DNA from 3 places in the Virgibacillus sp. M23 genome. Region 3 is predicted to be linked to each of the others. Evidence: riboswitches for the same ligand, from Rfam matches in the RefSeq annotation. Region 3 holds a riboswitch; each other region holds the start of a gene.
What was found. A riboswitch is a leader RNA that binds a small molecule or an ion and turns the genes downstream of it on or off. The one in region 3 is predicted to bind thiamine pyrophosphate.

Region 1 (9,482 bases), on a different contig from region 3:
AAATGTTGATACGCCACTACCAGCCCCCGTAATAAATATAGTTTCGCCTTTCTTTATTTGTCCCTTTGTGACTAATGCGCGATATCCTGTTAATCCAGAAAGCGCTAAAACGCCGGCTTCTTCCCAGGAAAGATGTTGTGGCTTGTCTTCTAATTGCGCTGCGTCTATGGCAATCTTTTCAGCGAACGTACCATGATCAGGCATACCTAAAATGTCAAATCCCTGAGGTGGAGCGTCACTATTAGCCTCCCATCGTAATGCAGGATTGATAATAACCTCATCACCTGGTTGAAAATGGTCTACTTCATCACCTACCTGCTCAACTATACCTGCTCCATCTGATCCTAATATTAAAGGCTCTTTCTTTCCTTTTCTTCGGTTAGGAATATACAAATCACGGCGGTTTAATCCTGCTGTTTTTAAAGAAACTACTACCTCAGTGCCTTTTGGGACTGGGACACTCATTTCACGTATTAACAGTTTTTCATCTTCATGTACAAAACCCTTCATCATTAGTCGCTTCTCCCCTTCTACACATGTATTACCATTGCTAGCTAAATAGTAAATCGTGCTTTTGATAGTATGAACCAAATAATTCTAGTTGCTGTATATCTATAATATCATGAGAAAATAACGGAACATAGATCTTTTCCTGGCTAGGAAATGTACATTCGATCTGATGTACATACTTTTGCTCATATTCCTTACGTTGTATCAAAAATTCACCATCAGCTTGCTCTGGTAACAATTTATTTATGATTAATGTTTTCACATGTAAATGATATTTTTCAAGTAATTGAATTGCTTTCTTTGTTTCCACAATCGGTAGTCGCTCCGGGTTGAGAACAAATATAAAGCTTGTATTAGCTTGATCTAAAAGCAGTTCTCTAGCCTTAGAAAAACGCTTCTGTCGTTGGTTAAGTACATCATATATTGGATCTTCGACAGGATCGCCATCATTTAAAAGCTGACTATAATTCTGATTTGTTTTCCTCCTTCGCTGTAATAATCCATCTATCCAAATGCCCATAAGTTCAGGAAGGGTAAGAAGTCGTATTGTATGACCAGTAGGTGCTGTGTCAACTATTAAATGATCATAATGATCCTGTTCATCAATAATTATAGAAATAAGTTTGTTAAATAACGCTGATTCATCTGCACCAGGAGAAGCTTTAGCTGTATCTAATTGCCGATTCACTTCTTCAATCATCCCAGCATGCATCATCTTTTTAATATTTTCCTTTACACCCATTATATAGTTGTTCGTTTCTTTTTCAGGATCAATTTCGATAGCAGATAATAATCTAGTGATTTGGGTTATTTGCCCGCCAATTTCCCGTTTGAAAATATCTCCTAGATTATGAGCAGGGTCTGTAGAAATGAGCAAAGTTTTCTTGTTTAATCTTGCAGCTTCCCATGCAAGTGCTGCTGCAGATGTAGATTTACCCACTCCCCCTTTTCCGCCAATAAATACAATCTTATTTAGTAACGTTGCCATTTGAATCTCCTTTTGATTTTTATTAACAGCACCGAATACCGGATAAAGGTGATTTTTCCATCCCCATTCGCAAATGCCAATCATGAAAATTCTCCACTATGTACGGATAGAGTTCTAATGTATAATAGTAGACTGGATTAGGAATGCCAATCATTTCTGAATATAGTAGTAAGAGAAACACATCATCTTCTTGCCTAAGTTCTCGGGCGATTTCTTGACGATGGGGCATGCTAATCATTTCCTCATACCATTGAATGCACCGCTTCCAATGTTTAAACATGTAATCACTCCTTCACCGAAAAAGGGGCTGTCAAAAAGTGAAACTTCAATCAGTGGAGGTTTTGTTTATCCCCCACGAATGGGATCAGTACCACAAGGGTATGACCTAAAGACCTTTGAAACCATCGGACATTTACTGGCAGTCAATCCCTCACTTACCTATGTTGTTTTTACTTGATTGCTTGAAGTGGGGGTCTTACTGCCAGTTATATGTGGGATAAAAACTAGCCCTTTTCCAACATGACTGAATTGTATTCCCTTCTAACTGCTAGGCTCTCCTGCAATCTCTCTTCAGAGGATTCACACACACGCTCACGCTTCCAACAGATGTCTCGTATATTCCAGTTACTTTAATCTAGGCGATTTTTTATAGAAGACACGCCCTTCATTAATTGTCATCATCCAATGGTTTCCCATCGTTTCCTCTCAATACAGAGAATGCAGTTATACTTATCCAAAGTGCAAATATAAAGATAATTGCACCAAAAATAAATAATAATATATCAGGAGATGAGCCTAACCACGACCATTCAAATAAAACCTGCTGGAACATCGCATAAAGTGTCATAAACATTAAGAACACCATTGGTATGAATACAACTGCATAGTTTCGCCCTAATCGTTTCAACCAAACTGCGATAAGCATCAAACTAATCCCTGCCAGTAACTGATTGGCTGTACCAAATAGTGGCCAAAGTTGATAACCTCCAGACCCAAATCCTTTCGGACCTTCTGGTAATAATACAAGCGCAGCACTCGATGCAACTGCCACAGTTGTTGCCACATGTGTCCGTGTTAACACTGGAAGATTATACTCACTACCTAATTCAGCAATGATGTAACGCATGAGTCGAACAGAAGTATCTAAAGTCGTAGCTGCGAAACTAACGACAATAATCGATACAATCGTAACTGCTACATCTGGAGGAATGGCAAGTCCCCCTGCCAGAACAGCGGCCCCTTCAACAAAGGTAGCAAGTCCAGAAGCATTGGCATCAGAGAAGCTGCTATAGGTAGCCATAAATTCATCGGTACTAGCAAAAAAAGTAGCAACAGCAAGAATCGATACTAATGCTAATATTCCTTCACCTACTGCTCCTAAGTAGCCTACAAATCTCGCATCTGTTTCCCTATTCAATTGCTTTGACGATGTTCCTGATGTAACAAGTCCATGAAAACCTGAAATTGCCCCGCATGCTATCGTAATAAATAATAAGGGAAGCCAAGGTGTATCTGGGTTAGCATTCGTAGCTGGAGCAGTTATTTCTGGGTTAGTAAATAATAATCCTAAGTAAAGAATTCCTAGTCCCACTACAAGCTGATGTGAATTAATAAAATCTCGTGGCTGTAATAATTTCCAAACCGGAAGTGTTGAGGCAATATAGACATAAATCATCAAAATGACAATCCAAATTAAAAATGCCGAAGAAACCGCTCCTAAACCAAATAAACCAGCTCCAGCTTCACCACCCATATAATGAACGAGATCAAATTGAAGAAATTCTACCTTACTAGCAACAATTGCAGTTAAATACATAATTGCTAATGCTAACACGGATGGAATAAGCATTTTTCTGTTTCGTTTATATACAGCATAACCGATCCAGATAGCTAATGGGATTTGAATAAATACAGGAAGCACACTTGCTGGGTAAGATATAAATAAATTTGAAATTACCCATGCAAAGACCGCATTGACCATTAACACTAGAATTAAAATGATAAATAAAAACAGTATCTTCGCTCGTTGACCAATTAAACGATGTGCTAATGTACCTACAGATTGACCTTTATTTCGTACTGACAAGACCAATGTTCCAAAATCATGCACACCCGCAGCAAATACAGTTCCAAGTATTACCCACAGAAAAGCTGGCAGCCATCCCCAATAAACGGCAATTGCCGGACCCAATATTGGTGCAGCACCAGCAACCGAAGTAAAATGATGCCCCCATAGTACGAATTTATTTGTGGGAACAAAGTCCACTCCATCACTGTAACGATGTGCTGGTGTCACATAGGTTGGATCAAGTTTAAAAATTTTTTTCGCTACAAAACGAGAATAGTAGCGATAACCTAATGCAAAAACGATCATACCTATTAATGCAACTAAAATACCTGACACTTCTTTATCCCTCCTTTATCAAGTAAAGACCCGTCCAATTTTAGCACGTAATTTTTTTAAGACGTATCTGTATGAGAATATGTGAATACGCTTTATTTTAGTACTGTCTTTCTGCTTTTACATGATTCATTCAACCCTTATGTATGGTTTAAAAGGTAATCCCTTATTTATACAGGAAGGATATTTAATAAGGGACCACCTTTTTATTTGAGTCCATTCATACAATTTATAAAACGTGAAACTTCCATCCGTGGGGAGGTTGTTTATCCCCTACTGATTGTTAGTACCACAAGAGTATGACCTAAAGGCCTTTGAACCAATCGGACATTTACTGGCAGTTGATCTCCCTCTTACCTATATTGGGTTCACTTTATTGCTTGAAGTGGGGGCTTACTGCCAGTTATATGCGGGATAAAGTGAAACTTCCATCCGTGGAGGAGGTTGTTTATCCCCCACGGATGGTTAGGTGAACCAATCGGACATTTACTGGCAGTTGACCCCCCACTTATCCATTTTGGGTTCACTTTATTGCTTGAAGTGGGGGCTTACTGCCAGTTATATGCGGGATAAAATAACTACAGCTACAATTGTTGTAATGACTAATCCTACGATAACAGGTATAAAGTTTTTACGTACTAATTCCATTACCGATACACCACAAAAACCAGCAATAGCGATTAAAGAAGACCATGCAACGAGCGTACCACCACCAGTCCATATCGAACCCATTTGCCCTATTGCTGCAAGGGTGGTTGCATCAATGGAACCGTTTTGTAATGATGCCGCTAGAGAACCAGTAAGTGGAAGCCCTGAAAAACCAGAGCCATCAAGCCCTGTAATAATACCAATAAGCAAAACGCTGAATCCAGCTAACAATGCACTTTGTGGAAGATATTCTTGAATCGATTGAACGAGATCAAATAGGAATGCAGGTGAACGCTTCTCCATACCTAAAATAGCTCCTGCAAAGTCTGAACTACCTAAAAAGAAAAATCCAGCAATTGGAATAACCGGACCCATTGCCTTAAAAGCAAAAACAAATCCATCTGTTATATGTGTTGTTATATAATCGAGCGCATGCTGCCTACGAAATGCAATGGTCGATAATAATAGCAAGATAACTGCAACACCACCAATAAATGCTGCTCCATCTCCTCCTTCTAATCCGCTCATTCTTCCTGTATTAAGCTTTTCATAAACCATGTAACTAACGACACCAGTTAATGCCAGAGGGACAAGAATAGCAAATAATTTACTCCATACACGTAGTTCATTCGTATGTTGACTTTGTGTATACTCCTTTGTTGTTTGAATGTTTTCAAGTTCTATGTTGTTTCGCACATCCTCCTTCGATCGAATTGTTTTTCGATACATTATATAAGCAAGCATAATAGCAATACCACCTGTTATAAGTGACAAAATAAGTGCTTGATCGGCAACCACAGCTGTTTCTACTCCTGCTGAGGTAGCAGATAAATTGGGGGCAACTTGCACAATATAATCAGAGGAAAGTGCCATTCCTTGACCAGCTATTGCTATTGCTACTGCAGCCGTAATTGCTGGTAGACCTGCTCGGATTGCAGCGGGTACCAAAAGCGCACATATTAGGGGTACTGCTGGTGTTGGCCAAAAGAATAGAGATATCAAATAGGTAGCAATAACTAAAACAAAATAAGATATATGACCATTTACCATTATTTTTTGTATTGGCTGAATCATTCGTTTATCTGCACCTAAATCACGTAATGAATTTAATAACGCGAGCATAAAGGTGATGATTAAAAAAATACTAAATAGTTCTTGTGCTGCTACAAGATTTGCATGAAATATTGCGGTAAATCCAGCAATTAGACTACCTTTATAAACCCACGCAATAATAAATGTACCAAATAACGTTGGTAATACGATTCCCTTCCGCATGACCATTGTGCCTATAATTAGTAAGGTAAACAAACCATATAAAATATGGGATATTGAAAGCTCCACGCCAACCTCTTCCTCTCCAATGGATGTGCTATAGCCTATGCAATTCGTACATGTTTAGTTCTTCTAGCGTTGGGTATGATAATAATGAAAGATTGATAAGGAGGTAATTTTAATGAAACCATTTATAAAAGAATATACAAATGATCAGCAATTAAAGGAAGCTATTCAAATACTAAAGGATAAAGGTATTCATAAAGAAGATGTGTATGTTTTATCCCATGATGATGATCGAACAAACCGAATAGCTGATGGTGCGGATGCGAATACCATAGGAATAAGGGAAATGGATATTGGACATGCCGTTGGTAATCTTTTTAGTACACAAGGTGATGAACTAAGAACGAAATTAACCGAAATAGGATTCTCTCAAGCAGAAGCTGAAAACTATGAGGAAGATATGGATGAAGGAAAAGTACTCTTGATTGTAACTAACCATGAGGAAGTTAATAGGTATTTACAATAAAAGCATAAATCTCTACTATACAGTAGTTTTTCATAATTAAACGTTTTAATCTGTCAGTAAGAAAAAGATAACTTGCTTATGATAGGCAAGTTATCAATGCTGTTTCACCAATTCTAATTGGGTGAAGCAGCTTTTCTCATAGTCTAGGAAGAAAATATAAAATTTACCCATTTGGATAAATAGGGGCGTGTTGAGCCGCGTCCAGCTCCAGCGCCCAGAAACGATGTGACTTCACAATCGCCCGCCCTACGAGCTGACTAGCTCCAGTCGCTACGTTTCTAATGCGCTTTTGTTATGAAATAAAGATAATAAAGAGCTTGGGAAAAAACAAAATATTTCTTACTCTGAATAATCATTTTATCAGTCTCGATAATAATTGCCGCAATTGATTAAGCTTGATTTCACCTCTCACTATAACTCTAAACTACTAAATAGAAAATAGTGGGCAAAATCCTCGAGTCAATAACTACCCACTAATCTTCGTATATTTATTATGAGGAAAACTCCTAGATTAAGCGGACATACGTAATAGTGTACGTGGTTGTTTTTGAAATAAAAAGAACACAAGAACCGTACTTAATATAAAGCCAGGTAACATGTACGATCCGTTATATAGCAACGAGTATAACCATACAGGCTGACCTTCTGGCGCAAATTCACCAAAGAATACAATCCCTCCAGTGAAATGGGCTAAAAAGCGTAAAGCTGATCCTAAAAACACGCCTACAGCAATATAATATAGGCTTGTTTTCGTTTTTCCTTCTTTAACTGCTGCTTGGACAGGTTTTGCAAAAATTCCTGCAAAACCTAATACGGTAAACGCAACAATATAATCTAAGAACCCTTGTAGGGGTACGAAGACTGTTGGCCCAAATAATAATTGTAATCCTCCCAACAGCAATCCAGCTAATAAACCGCCCTTGACCCCCCAGCGAAATGCGACAATAAAAATCGGTATCATCGCAAAGGATATGGAGCCACCTTGAGCCCAAACCTTAAATGATAAAAATGGTATAAAATCCAATAAAAATGCAAAAGCTGCAAAAATGGCTACTTCTACTAAAAATAATGTGCGCCTCATATCTTTCTCCTCCCCTTTTTTATGCAGTTAAGTAACTTATCCATACAAAAAAAGCAATGCCAAGGGGAAGACTTCCTGATGGGGAATCTGCTCACATTACTTTTCTGTCCATCAAAAAAGCCACCATCCCTACGCTAGTACTAACTAACAGGTTCAAAGGGTAAGAACAGTTATGTTCACTCTCAGCCAATTGGCTCCCCCTGTAGGCTTCTAACTTATATTTGCTTCTTTTGTCTTACTGTTTAGTGAAACTTCAATCAGTGGGGGTTTTTGTTTATACCTCTGATTGAGAGATAAACTAATCAGACATTTACCGGCAGTCGATTCCCCCACTTACCAATAATGGTTTCACTTTATTCCTTGAAGTGGGGTTCTTACTATCAGTTACATGTGGAATAAATAAGAAACTACTTTTCACTGCCTATTTACTACAAGTATTGTACATGACATATCGTAAAAACACAACAGCGTTACAACGAAAGATATTCGTCAACATCATTGACACATAATTGAATAGCAGCTTCCCAGAATTCAGGCTTAGTTAAATCTGTATCCAAATGTTTTTTAGCAAGATCCTCTACGTTCATGCGACCAGTATCCCTTAAAAGCGAAATATATGCATCTTCAAAACTATCTTCGTTTTCTTGTGCTTTTGCATAGATACCTAGACTGAAAAGATAACCAAATGTATAAGGGAAATTGTAAAATGGCACCCTTGTTATGTGAAAATGTAATTTAGATGCCCAAAAATTAGGATCATACTCCGATAATGCATCACAATATGCCTCTTTCTGTGCTTCTATCATCAAATCGTTTAATCTTTTCACTGGCACTAATCCTTGTTTCCTTTCTTCATAAAAACGCCTTTCAAAGATAAAACGGGAATGTATATTCATAAAAAAAGCAATGCTCCGCTGAATCTTATCCTCTAATAAACTTTTCTTTTCCGCAATCGAACGTGCGCTTTTTACCGACGCATCTGCAACAACCATTTCAGCAAATGTTGACGCTGTTTCAGCAACATTCATTGCATACCGTTGATTAAGTCCATTTACATCATTCATTACATGTTGATGATAAGCATGCCCTAACTCATGAGCTAACGTTGCAATATTAGATGAAGTACCTGAATAAGTCATAAAAATGCGTGTTTGCTTACTATCAGGGAAACTTGTACAAAATCCTCCCGGACGCTTATTTGGACGATCCTCAGCCTCAATCCACCTATTTTCAAAGGCCATTTTCGCAAAATCAGCCATTTGGGGACTAAACTGAGTAAAATGTTCGACAATAAAGTCAGCTCCTTCTTCAAACGACGAAGTCTTAACCACTTTGTTTACTGGTGCTCCAACATCATAAATACTTAGTTTGTTAAGTCCAAGTAGTTTGGCCTTGTTCATAAGATACTCTACAAAGGGATGCTTATATTTTTTTATTGCAGTCCACATCGCATCTAATGTTTCTTTTCTCATACGGTTCAAAGCCAATGGTTCTTGCAAAACTTCATTCCAATTTCTATGCTTATATGTTTGTAAACGAAAGCCAGCTAGGTGGTTTAATGTTTGACCAAATAAACTAGCGTTATTCTTCCAAGCTTTATCTAGCTGTTGAAACACTTGCTTACGATATGAACGGTTTGGGTGTGTTAGTTTATTTGTAGCCTGCCCAATAGAATAGCTTTTCGTTTCCCCATCCTCTACCATATCTACACTCATATTTCCTATAATCACATCGTACATTTGTCCCCAAGCGTGATATCCATCAATTGCCAGATCATTGATAAGAACCTCTTGATCTCGCACCAATTGTTCGTTTGCATGATTTCTAAATTCTTCTAACACATATGCTACATCAACTAAATCCTCACTTTTTACAAGTTGGTCCCATACTATGTCAGGAATGTCGACTAGTTTTTGTTCAAATGTCGTTTGAATCGTATCCATTTCGGCTTTTATTTCATGGCGTCTACTGACTAATAAATTTGCTTTCTCGTCTTTAAGATTCTGTGCACTTAAACAGCTTATAAAAGCAAATGCTTCTCGTACTTTCT
Region 2 (11,448 bases), on a different contig from region 3:
TGTGACGTCATCCTCAATTGTAACATGATGACCAATCTGCGTGCTTTCAGGTATAGAAGACAAACAAAAACCTCCCATTATTGTGATTGAAGTATCTTTTCTATTTTCTTAACTAATTGCTGTGCTCGGTGTTGAACAGTATGGTGTTGATGAATAAACCGGTATCCTTGTTCAATTATTTGTTTCCGTTCCGTTTCATGAGCTAAAAAATATGCTGCCTTTTCTTCAAAATTAATTTCATCGATTGCTACAAAATGTACTCCTGGAGTAAAACCTATATCTTCTAATTCTTTAAAGGTAGGGGCTAATAGCAATGTTTTACAAGCAAGTGCTTCAAAATATTTCAGAACTGGATAATTATGTCTAGATGGGCAAGTAAAAAATAGCTTGGATCTGTTCAACTCTTTTGCATAATTGTGCTCCATCATCTTTTCTTGTTCTTTTTCTCTGAAACTTTGATAACCTGGATGCCTGTGATAAATAAAATCAGCATTCCCCTCATACGTCTTTATGATTTTTTGCCTTAAGGGATACGTATCACTTACAGCTCCCATCAGTAGTAAGTTGATATCTTTTTTTAACTTATAGTCTTTACATACATCTATATTGACGAAATGCGGAAACCATTCCATTTTATCTTGAAATTCAGGATATAATGTTAAAAATTTATCTCTAATGATAGAAAACAAGTAATCTATATTATTTTTATTAATAAAATTTCGTCTAAGGCTTATAAAGCGATGGACATCATTTACAAATAAACCAGTTGGTATATCAATATGAGCAAGGCCGTTTATCTTTGGTGACATATGTCGATCAATATCATTTAAAAGTACTATAAAATCGGGTCTAGTTTCTAGTTTCCTTAATATATAGTCAATGTGTCCAGACTGTCTCCATAATGTTAAATGTACCATATTTTTAAGTTCCTGCTCTAAATAATAAAAATTCCTATTGATCAATTTAGAAGTGTCTTCTGCAATTAAGAGCAATTTGATCATGTTGACACTCCTTCCTATCATTCGCGCACAGGCCAATTGCCAATTTTAAAATTTGTCGTTATGACAGTCTACCTCACTTTCTAGCTAATGCATAACATGTAAATAATTCGTATTCAAAGTGAGGAGAATTATATGAGAGTTGGTGTAATTGGAACTGGTAATATGGGAGAAAATCATATACGAACGTATTCGTCTATGTATCATCACTGCCAACTAATAGGTATATATGATATAGATGAAACGAAAAGAAATGAAATTGCTAAAAAATACAATATGAAGCCTTTCCCATCATTGGATAATCTCTTAAAAGAAGTTGACGCTGTTAGTATAGCTGTCCCAACTAAGTTTCATTATGATATTGGTTTAAAGTGTATTGATAATAAAGTACACATGTTATTAGAAAAACCTATGACCAGTACAGTAGAACAAGCAAAAGATTTGCTTTATAAATCTTTAAAATCAGGGGTCATACTTCAAGTTGGCCACATTGAGCTTTTTAATCCCGTAATTCAGGAACTTCTAAAGGTATTAGAAAATAAAAAAATAATTGGCATTGAATTTCAGCGTATGAGCCCCTACCATAAAAGAATTAAAAATATCGATGTTGTAGAGGATTTAATGATCCATGACCTTTATATTTTGCAAGAGATTCTTAAGGATAAACTCATGGAAGTTAAGGCGTTAGGAAAAATAATTGACGGTACAATTAAGCATGCTGTGGTCATTGCCAAGTCTTCACAAGAGACAATCGTAAAGCTGTCAGCTAGTTTTAAATCTAAAAATAAAATTAGAACCATACAAATTCTCACCGAAGATGCTTTTATAGACGTCAATTTATTAAAAAAAGAAATCAACATACGAAGCTCTATTCTCACCAAAACTATTAAGGTGGATGATTCTATACATCCACTACAAGTACAGCTAACTGATTTCATAAACTGTATTAAGGTCAAAAGAGAACCTTCTGTATCAGGAAATGAAGGAATAAAAGCATTATTAATTACCAATCAAATTAGTAAGGAAATTAGTAAAATAAACAACGAGAACAAATATTTATAGGGAAAATTCAAATACCAACCAGTCTTAGAAAGTATGAATAATTAGTGTCTAATTTTATTTATATTCGCTGGTTAATCATATCATTCATATAAATATTTATTTTCAAACTTGGGTACCGATGATTATTAAAATTAAAACCACGCCATTACAAGAGTTAAAACCAAAATCGCAATGGGATTATTTAAGTGTGGTTATTATTGGTCAATTTAAAACAATTGTTTCTTCTTTATTAGTCATTCAATTTAAAATCATGTAATACGTTCTTTTTCCCCCTAAACTCTAAGAATTTTTGTTTATCTAAATATTCTCTGAAACAGGCAATCTACTCCGCCTGTTTCAGAAATTATATGCTGATTTTTCAGTACCAAGTCCCCTCTAATAAAAAAACACCAAAAACGTCATTAACCTATTTGAGCCGAATTCAGTTGGTCTACTTTACTATGAATTCTTCTTAGACCTTATTGTAATGAAGATAGAGATTTCCTTATAACTGATTTGTTACAGGAACATCATGGACAATCTGTATTATTACCATCCTGTAGATACTTAAACTACTCTTTCTTCACCATGGTATTATAAGGATCTGTCCCTCTACCGAACGGACAGTAAACAGGTTTCTTCCGAACTGATCCTGAGTAAATGACTTCCCCTCAGTTTGATGACTTCTATACACTTTCGATACTTCCTCAGTGGTTCAATGGTTTCGTTTCCATAATATTCACCTGACAGACTCTCGTTCTGCCATTTCCCTAATGCTCAATACCATAACTTTTACCTATACATCTGATCACACAACATACCCGCCCCCCCTGTTGTACCTTTATTTCTGACTACTTGAAGATAAGCTTAATTGAGATTATTTCTTGAAAGAATCCTCTCTAACAGATCAGATACACCATCTTGGTTGTATCGGCTCGTTATCCTATAACTCTCACAGCCCCCTCATAAGATCTCTACCTGTTAGAATGAAAACTTTCCTCCGATATAACTGCTAAATTTACTGTATGGGCAGTATTGGACTTTGTCTTATGTCGCAGACTTATCTGAACTAATCAAACCTTCTGTCTAGTTTCTGTTCGTCAGTTCAGAAGTTTACGCCCAGCTTCTTTCAGTCACTACCACACGATAGCCATTTCCATGCGCTAACAGTTCCTACTGCCAAGCTTGTAGCAGACTTTCAACGCCAAGTTTTCATCCATGCACGGTGCATAACTAAAAAAAGTATAACTCCTTCAAATCGAGAAGTTATACTTTTTAATCAAAAGTAATACTGTTAAACCAACAAAACCTAACTTTATTATTCTTAAGAAAATCGTACAAAATTAATAGCATTAAATGCTATATATATTTCTTGAGGCCCATAACCACTATTATCGTTAACGATTACCAATTGTGAAGTTACCTTTAGAAGCGTACCTTCTATTAAATTATTATCAGTAGCTATTTCAGCATCAGAGCCTATACGCGTTAAAAGTTCGGCAAAAAGATTTATTTGGAACATCTATATTCCTCCTTTATAGCTCACTAATAAGCTCAATTTTATACAGTCTCACCAAAACTTGGTCGCCAGATCCCTCGATAATGACAGTATAATCATTCTTAACCTGATCAACTGTTCCCGTTACCATTCCAAAAGCAGTAGTAATTTGAACTTGTTCATTTATTAAATTTAGAAGTACTTGTTTAATTTTAGAAGGAGTAAGTGCCAATTAGATTCATCCTTTCTATAATAAATTTCTATTTACCATATGCTACATTTACTAAGCTGTAAGGGCATTTATTTCTATGGATCACTAATTCCACCATTATCATATAAACATAAATAAAATAATAGATGATAACCTATCAAATAAGCCTATTAAAAAAAGGCGCTTTAAATGGTAGACGCTATATTCCTTTTTTCCCATGACAAATAACAATATATTTGTTATGCTTGATTCTGTTAGTTGCTGAAAGCATAATTAAATTCACAAGTTACTTAACTACTAGGGGTGCCCAATATGTGGGCTGAGAGGAAACACGTGACGTTTCTAACTCTTATGGACCTGATCTGGTTAATACCAGCGGAGGGAAGTAGTAGACGCAACGTCTTTCTATTTTCTTACACAAAGCCAGGTCCATGGAGGATCTGGTTTTTTTCATAAGAACAGAGTGGATGTATATTATGCTTTGCTGTCTACCTTTAGCATCCATAGCTACTGGGGAGAGGCGTGTAGGACGTAAGCTATACCGCATATTGTCGGTAATTCCTATTGTTGTCCTATGCTCACTTTTTATAGAAAGGAGGGAATAAGTGAGAAGAACGCACGTATTAACATTGATGGCAATTTTCGTAGCAATTGGAACATTAGGAGCACAATTCTTATGGTTTCCTGCTGGAATTGCTAAAGCGTATCCAGTGCAGCACGCAGTAAATGTAATGGCGGCAGTAATACTGGGACCTGGTCCAGCCGTAGTCATAGCTTTTATGATTGGAATTTTACGAAATATGCTGGGGATTGGTACATTACTTGCTTTTCCGGGAGCAATGGTTGGTGCTTTCCTTGCTGGGCTTTTTTATCAGTGGTTTGGTAGAAAGCTGTGGGCTGTGATCGGAGAAAGCATTGGTACTGGTATTATCGGATCATTCATAGCGGTTCCATTTGCTAAATTGTTTATGGACAGTGCTGCTGGCGCTTTCATTTTCATGCCATCGTTTTTGGTAAGTAGCATAACTGGCGCATTTATTGGCTGGTTCATTTTATTACGAGTAAAGCAAGAAGATACGATACGCGTACAAGGAAACTACTAGGGGCGCTTTGTTGCTGAGATAAGGACTTTTCCTTTGTCCCTTTGAACCTGATCTGGATAATACCAGCGCAGGAAAGTAGTGGGGAACATATTATTATCCTCTATTTATCTACTTTTACACCTCTAGTGGCTTCCCATAATAGAAGGAGGCTAAATATGAATTTCACTGATCAATTAAGAGAAGAAAACAATGATATTTTCCAGCTTATTTTTAATCATCCCTTTGTTCAGGGGATAGGGACTGGCGAGATTTCTAAAGATGCGCTCGCACATTATATTAAAGCGGACTTTGAATACTTAAATGCCTTTATGCAAATTTATGGAATAGCGCTATCCAAATCAAAGAAACGTGATGATATTGCTTATTTCTTTGATCAAATAAATTTTATATTAAACGATGAAATCCACCCACATCATAACTTCTGCAATCATATCGGTGTGGACTATGCGTCCTTACAAGGACACCCTTTGCCACCTACTGCAGATCATTACATTAAACATATGATGTATCATGCACAAATGGGAACGTCTAGTGAGATACTAGGAGCTCTACTTCCATGCCCTTGGACATACTTAGAAATTGGTAGGGAATTAATGGAGCAGTATAATCCTAATAAAGATCACCCTTTTTACGATTGGATTAGTTTCTATGCAAGTGGTGATGTAGATAATACCACCTTTGAATTGAGAAAACGGTTGGATATACTTGCAGAAAATGCTGCCAAGGATGAAAAAGATCTCATTAGAGAAGCTTTTCGAAAAAGCTGCCAGCTGGAGCTTAAATTCTGGGAAATGGCCTACACATGTGAATCATGGCCAAACGCAGAAAAGGTGAACAGCTAATGGCTAGCATACCTTGCGCGCTGACTATTGCTGGAACAGATCCGAGTGGCGGTGCTGGCATACAGGCAGACCTAAAAACATTTCAAGAACTAACCGTATATGGAATGTCTGTAATCACCTCTGTTGTGGCACAAAATACAACCGGTGTGCAAAACGTACACCATCTACCTGTTACGATGATAAATGAGCAACTAAACTCAGTTATATCAGATATGCCTGTGCATAGCATAAAAACAGGTATGATTGCGAACAAAGATATGATGCAGGTTATTGCAGAGCACTTGTCCAAATCAGTTGTGAACTATGTCATGGACCCTGTCATGGTTGCAACTAGTGGCGATCCATTAATATCGGAAGATGCTCGATCGTTTCTCAAACAGCAGCTATTACCATTAGCGACTGTAGTTACTCCTAATATTCCTGAAGCACAGTATATTACAGGACAATCTATTGATAATACAAGTGATTTGCAAGAAGCGGCTTTCGAGATCGTCAAAAGCTTTGGAGCACGCGCAGCACTTGTTAAAGGTGGCCACCTGCAAGGTAAAGCCGTCGACTATTTATATGATGGGAATAAGCTTTACACGTTCGAAGCAGAGCGGTTTCAAACAAAGAATACACATGGTACAGGTTGTACGTATTCAGCGGCAATTACTGCTCATCTAAGTAAAGGTCTACCACTTTACGAAGCTGTAAAGCAGGCGAAACAGTATGTAACAGCTGCTATTCAATACTCCTTTTCACTTGGTGCCGGTAACGGACCTACAAATCATTGGGCGGTACGCAAAGAAAGGGTGGAACAATGACACAATCCATTATTCAAGCAGTTAGAGAACAAAAACCATTGATCCATAACTTAACCAATGAAGTAGTCATGAATTTTACAGCTAATGGTCTGTTAGCCTTTGGTGGAGCACCGATAATGGCAAAAGCAGAACAAGAGGCTAAAGAAATGGCTACCGCTGCGAATGGTGTACTTATTAATATTGGTACAACAACTTTAAACGAGCTATCAGCTATGAAACTAGCAGGAATAGCCGCAAATAAAAAAGGTATCCCTGTCGTACTTGACCCAGTTGGCGTAGCGGCTACAACCTTTCGCCAAGAAGCTGTAAAGCATTTGCTACACGAAGTACAGTTTACCGCAATCAAAGGTAATGCTGGCGAAATGGCACAGCTTGTGGAGATCCCTTGGAAAACAAAAGGTGTTGAGTCAATTGGGGACGGTAATCTAGAAGAAATTGCCGTTAAAGTTGCCAAAGCCTATCATACAACTGCTGTAGTTACTGGTGAGACGGATGTAATTTACAGTGAAGGGAAAATAATTCACAACACGACTGGTCATGTATGGCTAGAAAAAATTACTGGTGCAGGCTGCTTATTAGGAGCTATTCTAACTGCATGCTTAACAACTAATCATGCTCTAGAAGCTAAGGCATTGGCAGCAGTACAGTTTTATGGACTTGCTGCTGAACACGCGGCTTCTCAAGAATATGTGCTTGGTCCTGGAAGCTTCTTACCAGCATTTATAGACGCCCTTTCCAAAGACTTAGATCAATTGAAAGGAGTTAATTAATCTTTGCAGCTAAAGGATGCTCTAAGAAAATACTTTATTATGGGTAGTCAGAACTGCCATAACGATCCAAAGCATATTTTGGAACAAGCAGTAAAAGCTGGTATAACAGCATTTCAATTTAGAGAAAAAGGAAACGGGTCATTAACTGGTTATAAAAAATTTATTTTAGGAAAACAACTTCGGAATATCTGTCAAAACTATCGTATACCTTTCTTCGTTAACGATGACATAGAACTTGCTGAAATATTAGATGCAGATGGTATCCATGTTGGTCAGGATGATGTATCTGCTCTGGAATTACGTAGGCGTTTTCCAAATAAATGGGTCGGCCTTTCTGTATCAAATAAAACAGAATTAGTAAATAGTCCCATTTCCTCTGTTGACTATTTAGGAGTGGGGCCAATATTTTCTACTACAACAAAAGAGGATGCTAAATCAGCGATTGGACCGAATTGGATAAAAGATATTAAACAAGCTTATCCCTCCCTGCCAATTGTGGGTATAGGTGGTATCACTACAGACAATGCAGCTTCTGTTATCCAAGCGGGAGCGGATGGGGTTGCGATCATATCCGCTATAACCCTTGCAGAAGATATTAATAAAGCTGTTCTACAATTATAGTAGTAACAATCTATATTCAAAGAGTGCAGAAATAGCACACAAAACAATTAAAGCTGTGCCCAATAAAAAACAATCGGCACAGCTTTTTTTACGCTTGCTTTTTCGTCAATCCTGCGACTCTTTATACGAATAAAAGCAAAGCGCCCGATTAGAAACGTAGCGACTGGAGCGAGAGAAAGAATCATGGTGAGCTTCCGAGCCAATAATGACTTAGATTAGAGCGATTCGTGAAGTCGCATCGTTTCTGGTCGCTGAAGCTGGCCGCGGCTCAACACGCCCATATTTATCCACTTGAATAAAAAGAACCCGTAGCTCCAAGCTACAGGCTCATCAACATAAATCTATAGTTCATATCGCTTACAATGGTGTTTACTCCCCGCTTTACACCCATTCACACCGGAATCTGGTGACACTGCTGCCGATGCTGAAATAGACGAGAAAAGAAGCATGGTAAGAATGGAACTACCCAGCAATAACTTTTTCATTGTTTTATCACTACTCCTTTTATAATAATCTATCTACATTTTACTATACACTGTCACTCTCTAATTGTATATAAAAATCAGAATTTTGGTAATATAGTAGCAATCCTATTACATAAAGTAGCCTTTAGAACTACCATAACGACTGCAAGGGAATAAGCACATAGCTCTATAGATAATAAACTGTTCGTAAAAACTTCAGCATGATTAACCGAAAAGAGACTGAAGCATTCCTGCCTCCTTCTATTTATTGAAGATTATCAGCATAGGCAGTCATCGCATCTCGCATGAATACAGCTAAACCATTACCATATTGATCGATATTTTTTGTGAAACGTTCATCATCTACATATAGTTGGCCTAGTCCTTTAAAAGCTTCTAGTGAATACGTTCCTATACGATTTAAGAATTGATACCATTCAGCAATTCGTTCTTGAGCAATTTCAGAGGCAGGATCTTCATGACGAACTTCGGCTAATTTACGATAAATCGCATGGAACGTTTCCTCAAACTCTTTTTTTTCAGCTTTTGTGAAGCTATTAAGTTTTGCATTCGATTTATTAACTGCTTTATCCCCCCAACGCTCTCGCGCTTCCTGTTCATAAGGATTATGACTAAAGTCAAATCCGGCAAATTTTTCTTGATTACTCATTACAATCTCTCCTTTTTTATACTTTAATGTTTTATCAATCGTTCCAATCATTGTATTGATTCGCCTCCTTTTATCAAGCAGCATTTTGCGATGCATCTCTAAGGCCTCAGCTTGATTAAAAGAAGGGCTGTCAATAATTTCTTTAATTTTCTTCAAAGAAAAATCAAGTTCCTTAAAAAATAAAATCTGCTGCAAACGTTCTAGATCATTCTCTGAATAAATGCGATATCCTGATTCGGTTGTTTGTTCGGGAGTCAATAGCCCAATTTCATCATAATGATGTAGTGTGCGCACACTAATCCCAACCAAATCAGCTACTTCCTTTACTTTCATAGCTGTTAACCTCCCTGTAAACTTACTATAAAGTATAACGTAACGTTAGAGTCAATAGAAAAATTAATTAACAGCATATTTAAATTCTAAATACAGGTTACCAATCGCTATATCCAAACAAAAAGAACTGGAACAAAGAATTTCAGTAAAAAAAAGCAGAACTATCATTCGAAATGTTTTGGTAACATTCGAATCCATCCTGCTTTTCTAGTTCTAAACTATTTGTTGCTGTATTGAAGCACCATTCAGCGGCTGTTTACACGCTTGATTCATGATTCCGTATTCCGTTTATATACAAAAAAATACAGGCTTAATGGCCACCAAAGAATGGCGAAAATCGGATAAATGGCCCAAATGGTACCTGGTGAGTAAATAATATTTACCATTATAAAAAATAAACAAAGAAGTAATGACGCATGGAGTGAAAAAGTAAAATACGTACTTCTTCTCACATGATACACAGATAGCGGCCACCATAATACAGCAAAGGCGGGAAATATAACCCAAGGAGTATGCGGAGAGACTATTACGTTTAGTAAAAAATAATAAAGAATAGCAACGCCACTACCAACAACTGCAACTCGTAATGTCTTGGCTTTAGCCCCTAAGAACACAAGAATCGGCCAGTAAACCAACGGAATAACTGTATACGAAACCCATGGATACGTAGGAGTACTTCTTATGTTCTCAATGATGAGAAGAATTAATAGTAATGTACTAGTAATAATAGCAAATAACGTCTGTTTCTTCTGCTTATAGCAATACAACCCTAACGGGAAAACTAACATTACAACGGCTGGGTACATAAACCAAATATGTTCTACACTTGTTAACATATTTACAATAAATAGAAAAATAATTGTCATTACTGAGCCTGTAACTAAAAAAGCCAAATCAATTTTTTTCACATTGTGTTCCTCCTCACTTTTTACGCTTCCAAGAAAAGTACATTGTTAGCGGCCACCAAAGTACTGCAAATGTTGGATATACAAACCAAATGATATCTGGTGTGTAGTAAAAGTTAATAAATACGAACAAGGAAATAATCAGAAGACTACTCCATATGGAATACCATAAATTAAGCTTAGGCAAATTCCTCTTCACAGGTTGTTTTGCGCTTAATTCTTGCTTTAAATCTTCAATATCCCCAAAATCAACAATAGCTTTATTTATCGCATCCTCCTCTGCCTTTCCTTGTTCCATCAAATCCCAGACCTTTTCTTCAAGGTTTTGGGTTATTTCTTGCATAACTGCGTTTTTTTGTTCACTTTCAGGAATGTTTTTAAATAATTCCTCAACATATCCAATAATTTCTTTCAATTTAATCCCTCCATAAATAAATCAATAATTTCCTTTGTTTCCTTCCATTCTTGAACAGTTTCTTTTAAATAAGCTTTTCCAAGAGTCGTTATGCGGTAATACTTTCGTTTTCCACCTCGGGAAACACTCCCAAAATAGGACTCAATTAGATCCTTTTTTTCCAGTCGCTGAAAAACTGCATATAAAGTAGCTTCCTTTATTTGAAATCTGTTATCTGTTCTGGAACTGATCTCTTTCGATATTTCATAGCCATAGCGATCCTCTTCACAGACTAAACGTAAAATTATCGATTCCAAGTGACCACGAATAATATCACTTCTTATCATTATCACACTTCCTTATTTTACAACTATTCTATCTGATAGAGTAATCATACGATAAATTACTCTATCTGTCAAAGTAATTTTTCAACCTCCTACATTAAAAAAAGACTGATAAAAAAATAAAGAAACAATAAAAAACGAACACCTAATTAGTTGAAATTAATTATTGTTCGTTTTTTTGATTAGGATCATTCATTTAGTACCTAAAATAAGCGAGAGTCCGGCGGGAACAGCACGAGTCTGAAGATCCACGTGGTAATGTGTTTTTCTTTACCAAGTTAGCTGAGGCCATGCCTGCGGAAAGCGCGTATGTTTTCACGGTGCGGCGATGATACTCCTATTGATAACCAGATTATTCGTATTTTGAGTAAAGAAGTTGTGTTTTGTCCCAGCCTCGCTAATGATTTAATTCTCTTCAGGCTGTTCTAATTCTTGTTTATCCTGATCT
Region 3 (11,448 bases):
TGATCACCAGAAATTTCTTTTAAAGCAACTTTAGCTTCATTGGTTTCTGCTTCTGTTACAACTACTGGTGTTGATAATGCTGCATGGAGTTGCATTAATCCTGAACCTTGTCGACGTGGTGATACAGGTTCTTCTTCAAAATATACTTGATCAGATGTATTCATCATTAAATTTTTTGCGAGATTAACACGATCTGCTTGCTCATAACCAAATTCCTCATCCACACGTTGCAGAACTAATGCACTTCCACCAGATACATGAGGAGCAGCCATGGAAGTTCCGCTCATTAATCCGTACTCATTATCATTTAATGTAGAATAAATTTGTCCACCTGGTGCTGTAATTTCCGGTTTAAAATCGAGATTCGGCGTAAGACCCCAGGAAGAAAAAGCACTCATTTTCCCAGCATCTGGATTATCTATCGTCGTTGTTTCTCCTGAGAATTCTACTGAAACAGCTTGTCCATTTGCTAATGCTTCTGCAAGTTGATCCCCATCACTTTTCAACATAAATAATTGCGGAATCGTAATGGATGCCTCTGAAGCCATATTCACAACACCATCTGTATTATTATAAATAATAACACCAGTAGCCCCTGCTTCTTGCGCATTTAATGCTTTTTCGGTAAATGCAAGCTCTCCACGTTGAATGAGTGCATATTTACCTGAGAGATCTTTTCCTTCAAAGTCTTCCGGATATCCTAGTCCTGCATCAACTAGTTCAAACGATGATCCATCCTCAGGCGGGCTTGTCTGACCAGCTGACAAAAATGCTGCAGAGCCTGCTTCTCCATCAATGGTATAACCTAATTGGTCTACTTCCATAAACGTGTTTTCATAGGAAGCAACTTGTAAAGATTCATAAGAAACACCAGGTGATCCTACTAAACCATAATCAGGATTAGATGCATACGGGTAAAAATATCCATCGGCAAATAAAGCAGAGTTCCCAGCAGAAATTGACATTAATACGCCATTATCTACCGCACGAGCAACTGCTTGCTGTTCTGGTGAGTCTGGATCAACATAACCTGCTGTAGACCCAAGGCTCATATTTAATGCGTCTACCCCTAATTTAATTGCATCATCAATAGCCTTCACATAAACATCACCATACGTATATTGCATTTCTGGGTCATTTCCGAATACTTTTAAGGCTAACAACTGAGCTTCTGGTGCAATTCCTAGCACCCCACCATTGTCTTCATCACCATTGGCACCTACTGTACCAGCAACGTGCATACCGTGATAATTTGCTTCTGCATGTATCTCACGAATTTCATCATTTTCATCCATATAGTTATAGCCATAAGGAACCTTATCGGTATAAAAATTCCCAGGTAACCCTTCCTCATCAATGGTTTCATTGACTGCCTCTTCGGTTAATGCAGCCGTGTCTGCATCTGATAAAACCATGTCTTGATGAGTAGAATCGATGCCCGTATCAATGATACCGACAACCATACCTTCTCCTTTATAGCCATAATCCCTCCAAGTCTGTTGGGCTTCTACTAATTCTTTACTGTATTTCATTTCAGGCTTAGCAATTGGGCGTTCATACTCATTAACTACGTGTACCTTCTTTACATTTGGTATGTCCTTTATTTTTTTGAGGTCGCCCTGTTTTACCTCTGCACTAAAGCCATTAACGACAGTTGTAAATTCTTGTAAGTATTTTGCTTCCACTTTTTGTTGCTTCATTTCTGATTTAATCGTTTTTTGCTTTGCTTTGGCATCTATCTCCAGTTTCTTTTTCTCGCTTTCTGCAAGACTATTAAATTTTATGCCTTTTTTTGTAGCCACTTCAATAGCTGGCTTATCTTTCACTTCAACGATAACACGTACTTCTTTATCTGGATTTCCTGTTTCTGTCAATTTTTCTGATGTTAAATCAGCTTTTTTCTTGGTTTGTCCAGATAATTGGCCCATTGCACTAGCTGTGGAAAAGTTACTGAATGCAAGTAATAGCACAAATAAGATGATAAAAGACCTTTTTAGCATTGGTTTCCCCTTCATACATTCTCCCCCTTATTAATTTGGTAGTTTACTAGAATCGTGACTCTAGCCTCCTTCCTCTGAATAAACTAAGACTTAATATTCAGATATTAACAATCATAGTAAATTTCCGAATATTAAGCCAGCATCAAAAGTCCTAGTGTTAAAGTTATAGAAATTCTTGGTAATTCGACAAAAAACAACATAAACCACCAATATTTTGTCATGTTTCTATTACTTTTTCTACATTTAAATGATAGGCTTGTACGGTTTTATTAATATAGTAGGAAATCCACGACGTAACCTGAAATAGGCTCGCTTCACGTTGGCACGAATCAAGCTAACTTGGTAAAGAAAAAAACATTACCAAATGAAGCTTCTGGCTCATGCTGTTCCCGCAGGAAAGATTCGGTAGCCGTACATTGCACGGAGAAAAAATGCACTCTTCTTTTCCCGTTTAAATGGGGAACTGCTTGTCATTCCATACTTCTTAACCAACATGTCATATCCTAAATAACCCTTTTGATATGCTCTTACTACCATTAATTTATATGGATCACTATATATAGCCATAAAGAAACACCCCAAAAGATAGATTTCACTCTAACTTTTGGGGTGCCGTACATCATTTTAGTTCTTTTTATTGTTTCTTATTTACTTTTATGCCGTGGGAGAAATTATCAGTGATGTTTCCGTGTGGCATATTGATTTTTCGGAAAAGCTGAATGACTTTTGTTCTCAAACAAGCTAAGCATCGTCCACAGGATATAGAGACTTTCTGATAATTAGTCATGTTTGATGGACAGCTGATCATCCTTTATAATTCCCGCAAGGTTTTTAATGGGTAATCTATTTATAGCCAATTCGTATGGAAGACGCCCTCTTTATCTTTTCTCTGATAGGTGTGAGCACCAAAGTAATCTCGTTGTGCCTGTAAGAGATTAGCTGGTAAATCTGCAGAACGATAGCTATCATAATAAGCTATTGCACTTGAAAATGCTGGTACAGCAATACCATGCTTAACAGCTGTAGCTACGACTTCTCGTAAAGCTCCTTGGTAGCCTTCGACAATTTCTTTAAAATAAGGATCGAGCATTAAATTAGCTAGTTGTGGTTCACGATCATAAGCTTCTTTAATTTTTTGCAAGAAGTGCGCACGAATGATGCAACCACCTCTCCATATCATGGCGATATCACCATAGCGTAAACCCCAATCATTTTCGTCGGATTGGGCACGCATTTGAGCAAACCCTTGTGCATAAGAGCAGATTTTACTCATATATAGTGCTTTTCGAACAGCTTCAATTAGTGCTTGTTTATCACCTGCAAATGGTACATCAGGACCTTGCAATTGTTTACTTGCTTTTACACGTTCATCTTTCATTGCTGAAATAAAGCGAGCAAACACTGACTCGGTAATCAATGGAAGTGGAACACCTAAATCCAATGCATTCTTACTTGTCCATTTACCAGTTCCTTTTTGTCCAGCAGTGTCGAGAATAACATCAACTAGTGGTTGGCCGGTATCTTCATCTTTCTTTGTAAAAATATCAGCTGTAATCTCAATTAGATAACTGTCCAATTCACCTTTATTCCATTCAGAGAAAACCTCATGAAGCTCATCTGCATCAAGCCCTAGTACATGCTTCAATATGTAATAAGCCTCGGAAATTAGTTGCATATCACCATATTCAATACCATTATGAACCATTTTCACATAGTGCCCGGCACCATCTGGACCAATGTATGTCGTACAAGCTGCTCCGTCTACCTTAGCAGAAATCGCCTCAAAAATTGGTGCCACAAGCTCATAGGCTTCCTTTTGTCCACCAGGCATAATAGATGGACCTTTTAGCGCACCTTCTTCGCCACCAGATACGCCTGTTCCAATAAAATGAATACCTGTTTCTTCAAGTGCCTTATTTCTGCGAATCGTATCTTCATACAGTGTATTTCCACCATCAATTAAAATGTCACCTTTTTCTAAATAAGGCTTCAGTGATTCAATAGTTGCGTCTGTAGCAGGTCCTGCTTTAACCATTAGCAAGATTTTTCTTGGCTTTTCAAGGGAATTCACAAATTCCTCTATTGTCTTCGCACCTATGAAATTTTTTCCTGTTGCTTCATCTTCTAAAAATGCTTCTGTTTTATCTACAGAGCGATTGTATACGGCAACAGAGTACCCACGGCTTTCAATATTTAGTGCAAGATTTTTTCCCATAACCGCTAACCCAATTACACCAATTTGCTGTTTTTGCATATATATGCCATTCCTTTCTAATCTATATGTCAGTAAAGAATTTCTATCTTTATTCTATCCCATTATAGTAAACTTTGCTTAAATAACAAAAGCTTATGATTTACGTATTATCTTTATCTACTTTTCTCTTCTTGAATAGCCTCTGTAATAAGTCAAGCATTGGGCGCTTTCCCCCCATTACAATACCCGCCATTTCTGCAAATACATGCAGGAGAATAAGTACAAAAAAAGTAATAACAAAGGCTGTGGTAATACTCGCATTGGAAAATAAAATTGCCATTGCACCAAACAAGGCACTAAATGCGTAAATTATTAGCACTGTTTTGCGATGGCCATAGCCTGCGTGTAGCAGTTGATAATGTATATGCTTATTATCTGCCATCATTATATTCTCTTTATTATATGCTCTTCGAACAATAGCAAATAACGTATCAAAAATCGGTACTGCTAGAACGATAATTGGAATAATAAAGCTGAATAGAGCAATATTTTTAAATAAACCAAGCATCGACACTACGGCAATCATATATCCAAGAAAATTAGATCCCGTATCTCCCATATAAATCTTTGCTGGATAGAAATTATGATAAAGAAAGCCAAGATTACTGCCTATCAACACTACACATATGTAAGCTACAAGAACTTGCGCATCAATTAATGCCATAATAAATATGCTGATCAATGCGATTGTCGTAACTCCCGTTGCCAGCCCATCTAAGCCATCAATTAAATTGATTGCATTTGTAATACCTACCACCCAGACTACAGTGACAAAAACGCTAATAAAACCTAACTCCACAGTACCGAAAAATGGCAATGTCAGTCTTTCTATAATCAGCCCAGCAGATACGAGAAATGTAGCAGCAATTAGCTGGCCCGTCAGCTTTACAACTGGTCGAATGCTGAACCGATCATCTAAAGCACCTGTAAGAATGATTACAACAGCACCTGCAGCAATTTCTGGTAAATGTGGATGCATAGGATGTAAATAAATCATCCCAGCTATCGTTCCTAAAAATATAGCAAGTCCACCTAAACGAGGTGTCACCTTCGTATGTATTTTACGATGATTCGGTAAGTCGACAGCTCCAATAAACATAGCAAATTTTTTCACTGGATATGTAAGTAAAAAAGCAGTTAAGAGTGCTATTAAAAACGCAATCCATAAATCCAAGTAATTAAACATAGAATTCTCCTAAGTATCCTAGATGACTTTCCTAGCTGGATTATAATTATTTTCAATTCAGATAAGACCAGCTTAAATTATATCGAATAATAGCAGTTTTTAGCAAATCTTATTGTGGAACTTCATAGTACATGGTAAGCTGGTTTTAGCATTTTTACTAGAGGTAAGGAGGATGAGACAGTGATTCCCTATGTTTTTGTCGCTGCAGCAGCATTCGCTGTATTTCCCATTTTAATTCTATTTAAAATAAACGTTGAAAAGCTTAAAAAGGATCCTAGACAGCAAGGTAAAGTACAAACAAATATGATGTTAGGTGTAGCTATAAGCGAAGCCATTCCAATTATTCTCATTATATACGGCTTTTCAAAACTAGCCCCTGTTTCTGATGTTTCTACTTTATATGTCCCTGGAATAATTATTGTGTTTTTCATGTTATTTGCTGCTTTCTTTATTTTTATGCAGAGAAAAGTAGATGTGGAGGAAAATTCCAAATCGGCTGTAAACAACTTTTCGATGATCAGCCTAATGTTAACAATGGCCATCCCACTTATTTCTGTTATTTCTTTATTTTTAATGGTTCCATAACGTATAAAAACCTCCTTGATATGGTAGGAGGTTTAGCTTGTAGAGAACCTTTTGTGTTTTCTACAAGACTTTTTTCGTAGGCGAACGGAATACCACTCGCTTTCCGAGGAAACGACAATAACGCAGCCCATGCAGGTCTTCTGAATCTGCGTAGCTACGTTCCACTTCTCTTTTCTCATTCCGATACATCCACTTACTTTGATTATAAATCCAGTTCCATTGAACCAGTTCTATCGCTCCTTCCCACACATGACGTGTAATGGTTTTCTGGAATAAGCACACCTTCTTTACTCAAAGAATCCGCACCGTGAAACTATACGCGCTTTCCGCAGGCACAGCCTTAGCTAACTTGGTAAAGAAAAACACCTTACCAAGTGGATCTTCGGACGCGTACTGTTCCCGCTGGAGTCTCGCTTATTTCAGGTGCTGAATTAATAATTTTGATCAAAAAACGAACAATAATTAATTTCAACCAATTATCGTTCGTTTTTTGATTGTTTCTTCATTCTTTTGTCTCAGTCTCTTGATCCTTCTATGATAGAAGGACTTCTATCTATTTTTACTCTTCTGTTTCTGTCCGATCAGAATCTAAACGTTGAATAAATTCTTCCGCAGCACTATATCCTTGCTGCTGTAAATACCAATTATTTGCTGCCGCTTCAATTAAGCCGACAACATCACGACCAGGCTGTAGCTGTATTTCAATACGAGGAATTGTTACCCCCATATAATCACTAGTTTCCGTAGCTACTTCTAATTCATTATTTAACTCATTCTTTTGCCACGCTGCCAGCTCAATATCAAGAGCAATACGAGTTTCCTCTTGAAATGCCTTTCTACCATACAGTCTTACCACATTTAAGAGCCCAATGCTTCGTAGTGCAAGAAATTCCTTATTTGTACCATTATGTGTACCGAGTAATGTTTCTGGTCCTAATTTTTTTAAGACAACCATATCATCTGCTACAAGCCGATGTCCTCGACCAATTAAGGCATGGGCAATCTCGCTTTTACCAATTCCAGATTTACCACGAATCAATATACCAAGTCCAAAAATATTAACACATACACCGTGAACAGCAGTCTCAGGAGCTAATGCCTTTACCATATAAGCATCATATTTATCCATAAATGTAGATGTCGCTTCCTTCGTACGTAATAATGGAATACCTTCTTGCTTGCAAAATCTAGTCAAATACGTTAATCCCTCTTGATTTGATGTAACAATAAAACAAGGTGGATGATAGTTTACGATGTTACCGATACGTAGCTGCCGCTCCTCATGTGATAATTGATGTAAGTAGGTAATTTCTTTTCTTCCCAATACTTGAACGTGTTCCATCGGAAAGAAATCAAAGTATCCAATAAACTCCAATCCAGGCCGATGCGTTCTAGCTTTTGTTATCGTTCGGTTCAATTGGTCCTCTCCTGCCAATACTTCCAAACTAAATTGCTTTGCTAGTTGCTTTATTGTTACAGCATTCATCTGTATACGCTCCATTTCTATTCACTTCATAGGTCTGAATCTCTTGACTATTCTTATTACGAAAAACAGATATAAGAAGTTTCATGATAACGTATCATGATGAAGTTAAAAAGTGAAGTCGACTTCCTTATTTTCCTGTTTCTCATAGCCCTTCATATAATTAATTCGACGCTGTGCAGAAGCTTGTGTTACTTGCTCATCTGCATGATAGGAAGAACGAACTAATGGACCTGCCTCACAGTGCCTGAAGCCTTTATTAATAGCTATTTCCTTCAGCTCTTTAAACTCATCAGGATGATAATAACGCTCTACATTTAAATGTTTTTTAGTTGGTTGTAAGTATTGACCAATTGTTACAATGTCTACCTGATGTGCTAACAGATCATCCATCGCTTGAATAATCTCCTCTTTTTCTTCTCCTAAACCTACCATAATACTAGATTTTGTTGGTGTGTTTGGAGCAATTTCTTTTACCCGTTGAAGTAGCTGCAAGGAACGGTCATACATCGCTCTGGCACGTACACGTTTTGTTAATCTCCTTACCGTTTCAATATTATGGTTAAAAATATCTGGAGCACTATCCATAAGTGTATGCAGACTATCATAGTCACCCTTCATATCAGAAGGTAGAATTTCGATAGTACAGCCAGGATTTTTTCTTCGTACTGCTCGAACAGTTTCAGCAAAAACGGCAGCACCACCATCGTTTAAGTCATCGCGAGCAACTGCTGTTACAACAACATGTCTAAGCCCCATTACAACAACAGAATCCGCAACTCTTTCTGGCTCTCCCCAATCCAGTTCATTTGGCAGTCCAGTCTTTACAGCACAAAAACGGCATCCTCGTGTACATGTATCTCCAAGAATCATAAAGGTAGCTGTTTTTCTTTCACTCCAACATTCATGAATATTCGGGCAACGTGCCTCTTCACATACAGTGTTTAAGCGATTATCACGCATTAGTTTTTTTAGTCCTCTGTATGATTTATTCGTATTTAACTTTGTTTTTAACCATTCAGGCTTTCGAATATACGTCTGATCTTTAGGCATGGGTGACCGCTCCTTTTCTCGTGTTCTCATCAGAATAGTTTGTTTCAGCAAGTTTATATACTTCATCCCATTGACTTTTCGTTAATGAAAAAGGCTCTAACTTAATGTTTAGTCCTTTCGAGAACCCCTCCATAAAAGCAGGTTTAATTGTTTCGTACGAATGCGCTTGATTTGTTAACTGATTAATTGTTGTTGCTTTTTTCCAAAAGCCTTGTTTTTTTCTTTCTTTCAATTTGTCTGAAGGAAATAAAAATAGATCGAATAGCAAATCAATGTTCATGGTTATCGGTATCGATCCATGCTGAAGCAGTACCCCTTTTTTTCTAGTTTGTGCATTTCCTGAGAGTTTTTTACCATCTGCAACCATTTCATAAAAAGCAGGCCGCTCGAAGCAAATACTACTTCTCTCCTTGGAAAATGATTCAGCGTAGGTTGCTTCTATTCCTAAGTTTTGATAACCTTTTAGAATTCCTTTCGACAAATCATAATAAGCTTGGCGAATCGAAGAAGCTATCATAGGATGATCCTCAGAAATAACAATACTGTATGTTAATTCATCATCATGCAATACCGCACTTCCACCTGTCATTCTGCGTACAAACTGACATTGATGTTTTTTTACACCTTCTAAGTCAATTTTTCCATCTACTTTTTGAAAATGACCAATCGAAAGTGTCGGTTTCATCCATCGATAAAACCGTAATGTCGGCGGTATTTTCCCTTCATAATGCCAATGAAGCAAGGCTTCATCTAATGCCATATTAATGGAAGCATCATGTGGTACATTTTCTAAAAATCCCCATTGTTCATGCATGAAAATCGCCTCCCAATAAGAAATCGACTTCCAGCACATAGAAAGAGCTATCGAGATCAAAACTAGACTGACTACCTGCAAAACAGAGAACGATTTGCTATACATTAAATTAAAAACTGCATTCCTTGTGAATGCAGTCAACATTTATGTAGCCTTGGTGACCACACTTTCCCACGCAGGCATTATCCTGTTCGGGTACAGAGGGTCAAAACGAATACGTCTTTCTCAGCTATTCCAAATAGCTCCCCTAGTGCTGTAACATTTCCTATTAAATTTTCTAACAAAAACAGCTTAACAAGATTGGTATAAATTGTAAAGGTCTAAATAAGAAAACTCTGATAGCTCATCTTTAACAGACTAATAAATCCCTTTAAAACGCTATACGACCAAACAACATGAATGTCGCCTAGTTCTGGGGGCTGGACGCGGCCCAAAACGCGCCTATTTATCCATATTGGCAAATTTCACTATTTCCTAGACGATAAAAAAATAGCTGCGCTGTAATCCAGCGCTTCAGAAAACAGGCAGCTATTCCTTTCATGTATGAAATTATTTTGCAAGCTCTACTGCCTGATCTAAAACTTTATCACCTTGTATCATGCCGTATGCCATTTGATCGATTACATCGACGGCAATGCCATGTGGTTCAACCTGTTCTTTAATTTTCTTTTCTAAATAGCGAACCTGTGGACCAATTAATACAACGTCTAGATTATCTAATTCATTTTTTAACTGTGATTCAGCAACTGCATTTATTTCTGCATCTAGATTCCGCTCCTCAGCTGCCTGCTTCATTTTTTTAACAAGCATAGACGTTGACATCCCCGCTGAACAAACTAGTATAATTTTCATTTTATTATCCCTCCAATGTTTGTATTTTCTCATACATGTCTATCATTTCAACCGCTAAGTCTTTCACTGTCATAGCCGTCATTAGATGATCCTGCGCATGGATCAATATTACGGATAAATTCGTTTGTTTTCCATCTGCTTCTTCCTGTAAAAGTTTTGTTTGCATATGGTGTGCATCATTAAATTCTTTATCAGCCGCTTCAATCTTTTGACGTGCCTCGTTGAACTGGTATGCCTTTGCATGAGAAATTGCTTCCATCGCATGTGACCTTGCATTTCCAGCATGTAAAATAATTTGGAAAGATAACATTTGAACATCCTCTGTTGTTTCCATTGTATTAACCCTCTTTTCGTTGTCTTAGTGTTCTAACTCCTGCCATTATAAACGGTATATACATAAGTACAGCAAGCGTTAAATTAAATACCTGTAAGGCAATTCCACGCCAGCTTCCTCCAGTTACTAAGTAACCGCTTAATATTGGTGGCGTTGTCCACGGCAAGATCGCTACTGTTCTTGGAACTAGTCCAGTCGCCAATGCTATATATGACGTAACAGTTAACGTAACCGGTATCAAAATAAAAGGAATTAACATTGCAGGATTCAAAACAATTGGCAAACCAAATATTACTGGCTCGTTAATGTTAAATAACCCTGCTGGTGCAGATAACTTTGCCACTTGACGATAAGGGTGATTCTTTTCTCTACGGATGACAATAAAGATAGCAATTAATAAGGCAATTGTGGTACCAGATCCACCCATGAACACGAATGAGTCAAGGAATGGCTTTGTTACAATATTTGGTACTTCAAATGCGGACATTCCACTCTTAAATAGATCTAAATTTTGTTCAATTAATGGTAAATATAATGGTTCAATAACGGATCCAATAATATTCGTACCATGTAAACCAAAGAACCATAGTAAATGATTGAGGAATGAGACAACCATTGCTGCAGGCAGCGTATTCCCTAACCCCTGTAATGGTTCTTGAATAACATTGAAAATAACCTCAAACACGCTTTGCTCTGCAAATACATTCATCAATGCTTGGAAGAAACCAAGAATGATGAGTATAATTACTGCAGGAATTAAAGCTTTAAAAGAACGAGTTACTCCTTCAGGAACACCTTCTGGCATTTTAATTGTCATTTTTGATTTTATTAAGATTCTGAATAATTCCGTTAATACTAATGCAAGAATAATTCCGACGAATAACCCT

Region 1: linked by a shared signal. The riboswitch ahead of thiT (energy-coupled thiamine transporter ThiT) and the one ahead of RVS70_RS19105 (lipoate--protein ligase family protein) in region 3 are both predicted to bind thiamine pyrophosphate.
Region 2: linked by a shared signal. The riboswitch ahead of tenA (thiaminase II) and the one ahead of RVS70_RS19105 (lipoate--protein ligase family protein) in region 3 are both predicted to bind thiamine pyrophosphate.

Annotation. Positions count from the first base shown of each region.
Region 1 is NZ_JAWDHA010000080.1:6,130-15,611, reverse strand. It holds gene RVS70_RS19895 (zinc-binding dehydrogenase) at 1-510, opposite strand, end outside; gene RVS70_RS19890 (ArsA family ATPase) at 551-1,498, opposite strand; gene RVS70_RS19885 (cory-CC-star protein) at 1,521-1,778, opposite strand; gene RVS70_RS19880 (carbon starvation protein A) at 2,166-3,902, opposite strand; gene RVS70_RS19875 (hypothetical protein) at 4,458-5,888, opposite strand; gene RVS70_RS19870 (general stress protein) at 6,001-6,351, shown strand; gene thiT (energy-coupled thiamine transporter ThiT) at 6,863-7,432, opposite strand; TPP riboswitch at 7,541-7,643, opposite strand; gene RVS70_RS19860 (M3 family oligoendopeptidase) at 7,903-9,482, opposite strand, start outside.
Region 2 is NZ_JAWDHA010000010.1:66,116-77,563, reverse strand. It holds gene RVS70_RS06345 (acyltransferase) at 1-63, opposite strand, end outside; gene RVS70_RS06340 (glycosyltransferase) at 78-1,001, opposite strand; gene RVS70_RS06335 (Gfo/Idh/MocA family oxidoreductase) at 1,134-2,060, shown strand; gene RVS70_RS06330 (hypothetical protein) at 3,364-3,561, opposite strand; gene RVS70_RS06325 (DUF2642 domain-containing protein) at 3,575-3,769, opposite strand; TPP riboswitch at 4,038-4,149, shown strand; gene thiW (energy coupling factor transporter S component ThiW) at 4,354-4,851, shown strand; TPP riboswitch at 4,840-4,942, shown strand; gene tenA (thiaminase II) at 5,007-5,693, shown strand; gene thiD (bifunctional hydroxymethylpyrimidine kinase/phosphomethylpyrimidine kinase) at 5,693-6,499, shown strand; gene thiM (hydroxyethylthiazole kinase) at 6,496-7,269, shown strand; gene thiE (thiamine phosphate synthase) at 7,273-7,890, shown strand; gene RVS70_RS06295 (hypothetical protein) at 8,232-8,375, opposite strand; gene RVS70_RS06290 (MerR family transcriptional regulator) at 8,620-9,357, opposite strand; gene RVS70_RS06285 (hypothetical protein) at 9,627-10,265, opposite strand; gene RVS70_RS06280 (permease prefix domain 1-containing protein) at 10,279-10,677, opposite strand; gene RVS70_RS06275 (PadR family transcriptional regulator) at 10,674-11,003, opposite strand; gene RVS70_RS06270 (MDR family MFS transporter) at 11,406-11,448, opposite strand, start outside.
Region 3 is NZ_JAWDHA010000072.1:5,413-16,860, reverse strand. It holds gene RVS70_RS19140 (S8 family serine peptidase) at 1-2,015, opposite strand, end outside; gene RVS70_RS19135 (hypothetical protein) at 2,379-2,567, opposite strand; gene gndA (NADP-dependent phosphogluconate dehydrogenase) at 2,848-4,254, opposite strand; gene RVS70_RS19125 (MraY family glycosyltransferase) at 4,355-5,440, opposite strand; gene RVS70_RS19120 (hypothetical protein) at 5,621-6,025, shown strand; gene hprK (HPr(Ser) kinase/phosphatase) at 6,585-7,511, opposite strand; gene lipA (lipoyl synthase) at 7,617-8,561, opposite strand; gene RVS70_RS19105 (lipoate--protein ligase family protein) at 8,554-9,375, opposite strand; TPP riboswitch at 9,527-9,634, opposite strand; gene RVS70_RS19100 (PTS sugar transporter subunit IIB) at 9,925-10,227, opposite strand; gene RVS70_RS19095 (PTS lactose/cellobiose transporter subunit IIA) at 10,232-10,561, opposite strand; gene RVS70_RS19090 (PTS sugar transporter subunit IIC) at 10,566-11,448, opposite strand, start outside.